DNA from 2 places in the Protofrankia sp. Cr1 genome. Region 2 is predicted to be linked to the other one. Evidence: predicted binding sites of a transcription regulator. Region 2 holds the regulator's gene; the other holds the start of a gene.
What was found. The regulator LexA, encoded in region 2, represses DNA repair genes until DNA is damaged. The targets are predictions, from matches to a motif close to CGAACNNNNGTTCG.

Region 1: the regulator LexA is predicted to act here: its motif matches at 1,408-1,421, upstream of ruvC (crossover junction endodeoxyribonuclease RuvC).

Annotation. Positions count from the first base shown of each region.
Region 1 covers NZ_CAUVXO010000023.1:20,987-23,187, forward strand. The annotation lists gene ruvB (Holliday junction branch migration DNA helicase RuvB) at 1-32, opposite strand, end outside; partial or broken gene ruvA (Holliday junction branch migration protein RuvA) at 41-767, opposite strand; gene ruvC (crossover junction endodeoxyribonuclease RuvC) at 764-1,300, opposite strand; gene U9980_RS04195 (YebC/PmpR family DNA-binding transcriptional regulator) at 1,517-2,201, opposite strand, start outside.
Region 2 covers NZ_CAUVXO010000016.1:28,641-30,841, reverse strand. The annotation lists partial or broken gene miaA (tRNA (adenosine(37)-N6)-dimethylallyltransferase MiaA) at 1-596, opposite strand, end outside; gene lexA (transcriptional repressor LexA) at 599-1,372, opposite strand; gene U9980_RS03265 (LysM peptidoglycan-binding domain-containing protein) at 1,690-1,944, shown strand; gene nrdR (transcriptional regulator NrdR) at 2,054-2,201, shown strand, end outside.

The DNA.
Region 1 (2,201 bases), on a different contig from region 2:
GCCACCGGCGAGACCAGACCCTCGGCATCCACAGGCTGCATCACCGGGGCCGCAGGGCGGCCAGCGTCCGGCGCAGCAGCAGAGCTACCGTGTCCGGCGCCTGATCGTCACCGACAGCGGCAGCGTCACCCAGGCCGTTGTCACTGGCGCGCACTGTGGTCAGCGCGTCCTCGGCCTCACGCGCGGTGTAGCCAAGCCCGAGCAGCGCGAGACGAACCTGTTCGGCAACGGCGACCCGGGGTCTGTCTGGCACCGCCGACGGACCGCCGCCCACGCCGGCATCGCTGTTCGCGTCGGCATCGTTGTCCGCGTCGGCACCGTTGTTCGCGCCGGCGTTCCCACCCTGGGCCACGGGCACCGACATCGGCGCGGCGAGGCGGTCCTTGAGATCGAGGACGATGCGCTGCGCACCCTTGCGGCCGATGCCGGGCACCTTGGTCAGAGCGGCCAGATCCTCAGCCGCGACCGCGCGGCGCACGCCCGTCGGGGCTGTGCACGCCGAGGACGGCCTGGGCGAGCCGGGGACCGACCCCGGACGCGCTCTGCAGGGTTTCGAAGACGTCACGTTCGTCGGCATCGGCGAACCCGTAGAGAGTGAGCTCGGTCTCCCGGACGACCAGGGTGGTGGCCAGGCGCGCATCCTGGCCTACCCGCAGCCGTGACAGCGTCGCGGGGGTGCACTGCACGAGCAGCCCGACCCCACCGACCTCGACGACGGCTGCTTCGGGTGACAAGGCTGCGACCGTGCCCGAAACAGAAGCGATCATCGACCGGTCTCCTTCCGGACAGCCTGGCCACCGTGGACCGCAGCCGCCATCCTGGCCAGCGCCGGGCCACGCCACAGGTGGCACAGGGCCAGGGCCAGGGCGTCCGCCGCGTCGGCCGGACGCGGCGGATCGGGCAACCTCAGCAGGCGGCTCACCATGAACGCCACCTGGGCCTTGTCCGCCCGGCCGCTACCGCTGACCGCGGCCTTCACCTCGCTGGGCGTGTACAGCGCCACCGGTAGGCCCCGCCGGGCCGCCGCGACGATGGCCACCGCCCCGGCCTGCGCGGTACCCATGACCGTCCGGACGTTGGCCTGGCTGAACACCCGCTCGACCGCGACCGCATCGGGGTTGTGCCGGCCGATCCATTCATCCAGGCCCTGCTCAAGTGCCCACAGCCGGGCTGCGACGTCGTCGGTGGCCGGCGTGCGCAGCACACCGACCGCAACCAGCGAGGCGTTCCGGCCGGGGCCGCCGTCAACCACACCGAGACCGCAGCGCGTGAGCCCCGGATCGACACCGAGCACCAGCACCAGCGCCCTCCCGCTGGCTGGTCCGCGGACCAGCCGTTCTGAATCCTGACTTCAGCTACCGTCGACCATTGTGGCCCCGTGACGGTTCGCCACGGTCGCGACACGCGCGAACGTCCGTTCGACTCTCGAAACGCCAGGTCGCACCTGACACCCGCGCGTTGCGATGCGCGAGGAGTGAGGCGCAAGGAGTGACTGGCAGCCGGCGAGAAAAACCCGTCAGGCCGAGACCAACTCCATGATCTCATCCGAGATGTCAGCATTAAACCAGACATTTTGGACATCGTCGAGATCTTCCACCGCCTCGACGAGTTTGAGGACCTTGCGGGCGGATTCCTCGTCCAACGGCACGCTGACGCTCGGCAGCCACGACAGGTCCGCGGCCGAAACCGCGAGCGCGGCGCCCAGCGCGGCGACCCGCACCACATTGAGGTCCGTCGCCTCGGACACGACCTCGAAGGCGTCACCCAGGTCGTTGACCTCCTCAGCGCCGGCGTCGAGAACGGCGGCCAGGACGTCATCCTCGCTCAGACCGGGCGTTTTGGGGACCAGGACGACGCCCTTGCGGTTGAACAGGTACGAGACCGAACCGGGGTCCGCGACGGTACCACCGTTTCGGGTGATCGCGACCCGGACGTCGGAGGCGGCCCGGTTGCGGTTGTCGGTGAGGCACTCGACCAGGACGGCCACACCGCTGGGCCCGTACGCTTCGTAGGTGATCTCCTCGTAGTTGACGCCGCCGGCGAGCTCCCCCGAGCCCCGCTTGACGGCCCGGTCGATGTTGTCGTTCGGCACCGACTGCGACTTGGCCTTGGCAATGGCGTCCGCCAAGGTCGGGTTTCCGGCCGGGTCCCCACCACCGGTCTTCGCCGCCACCTCGACCGACTTGATCAGTTTTGCGAAC
Region 2 (2,201 bases):
ACGTCATAGACCGCGCGGTGCTCCGGTAGGGAGGCGGTGAAGCCGCCGGTGAGCTCCACCACTTCCAGCGCGCGCACGATGCGACGACCGTTGCCGACCAGTATGGCCGCAGCTGCCTGCGGCGCGCGTGCGGTCAGGTCGGCGTGTAACGCGGCAGCCCCACGTTCGGACAGCTCCCGTTCAAGGCGTGCTCGCACCGCCGGGTCGGTGCCGGGAAACCTGAGGTCGTCGATGACAGCCCTGATATAGAGCCCGGAGCCGCCGACGAGTACCGGGGTCCGACCGGCAAGCAGAAGATTGTCGATGACTGTTCGTGCCCTTGCCTGGTACGACGCCACGTCGGCGGTGTGGGTGACGTCCCAGACGTCAAGCAGATGGTGCGGGATGCCCTTGCGATCCCGTGGCGGCACTTTGGCTGTGCCGATGTCCATGCCGCGGTAGAGCTGCATGGAGTCGGCATTGACGATCTCACCGCCGAGGGTGGCGGCGAGATCGATCGCGAGCTCGCTCTTGCCGGCCGCGGTCGGACCGACGACCGCCACCACTCGCCCGGCCTGCTTGCGGTCGGCCCTGTCCCGGTCGGCACAACCATCCATGTTCAGACCCGGCGTAGGACCGCGACGATCCGACCGAGGATCGACGCTTCGTCGCCCGGAATTTCGGCATAGGCCGGGTTCTGCGGCTGGAGCCATGCGTGGCCGTCACGGTGACGCAACGTCTTGACCGTTGCCTCGCCGTCGATCATCGCGGCGACTATCTCGCCGTTGTCCGCGACCGGCTGCTGGCGGACGACCACCCAGTCCCCGTCGCAGATCGCGGCATTGACCATGGAGTCTCCGACAACTCTCAGCATGAACAGCGTGCCCTCGCCGACGATCTCACGGGGAAGCGGGAAGATGTCCTCCACCGCCTGCTCGGCAAGGATCGGCCCACCCGCCGCGATACGACCGAGGACGGGCACGTAGGCCGCTTCACGGCGGGCTTCCGGCGCGGCGGTGGACTCCCCGGTGTCGGCCGTCAGGGCCAGTGGCGGCCCGAGGTGAAGGCTGTCGCGTGCCGTCGGCCGTACCGGCGCGTCCGCTGAGAGCACTTCCATGGCCCGCGGACGGTGGGGGTCACGGCGCAGGAAGCCCTTCTCCTCCAGCATCTTGAGCTGATGCGCGACGCTGCTCGTGCTGGTGAGCCCGACCGCTTCGCCGATCTCGCGGACACTGGGCGGATATCCGCGGCGTTCGACGGCATTGCGGATCACCTCCAACACCTTGCGTTGGCGGGGGGTCAGGCCCGACGCGTCCGCCGGCCCATCCGGCAGGTCGCGCACGGTACCGCGCGGTGGCCGGCCACGTCGGGTGCGGTTGGGGTCGGTGGTCATACCTGCCGTTCTCCTTCGTTTTGCGGTCGTGACAGACTCCGCTCCCGGTAGACCTGGTGTTTTCGCCAGGAACCGGAGCCGGTGGCCACGACCGACATCTCATCGGTACGACCGTAACCGCAGCGACCGGATTTTTCAAACGTCTGTTCGAGCGTGTCGTGGCGATTCTGTCGGAGTCATGAGGTACAAACTCGATCAGACGTTCGATCGAACGGCTGTTCGTAGTTCGTGATCTCAAGGGGTGAAGGGGTGTGTTGAAGGGGTGCGTGGTGGAGCGGCCGGCGCTGCCTCCACTGAGATTGACCCGGCGAGGCCGGATGGTCCTGGTTGCGCTCGTCGCGATTGCCTTCTGTCTGATCTTGTCCCTCGCGCGGGTCACATCGTTGGCCGCACCGCGCGGCGGTGCGGGTTCCAGTCGTGTTCACGTGGTCCGGTCCGGAGAGACCTTATGGGGCATAGCGCGTGCGCTGGCTCCTGAGGGTGACACTCGGGTGATCGTGGCGCGGCTGGCCGGTATGAATCAGCTTGCCACCACCGATCTTGTTCCCGGGCAGGCGCTTCGCCTGCCGTGACCGTCGGACGCGCCGACGGTTTGCCAGTTCATGGTGGTGAGCCCTATGGTTAACCACAACATGTGGTAGTTGCGGAGTTGTAAGTCGTCAAGATCTTGGGGGATCGTCCGTGCGATGCCCGTTCTGTCGACACCCGGACAGCAGGGTTGTCGACAGCCGCGAGGCTGAGGAAGGTGCCGCGATCCGCCGTAGGCGATCATGTTCGTCCTGCGGCCGTCGGTTCACGACGATCGAGGAGGCATCGCTGAGGGTGATTA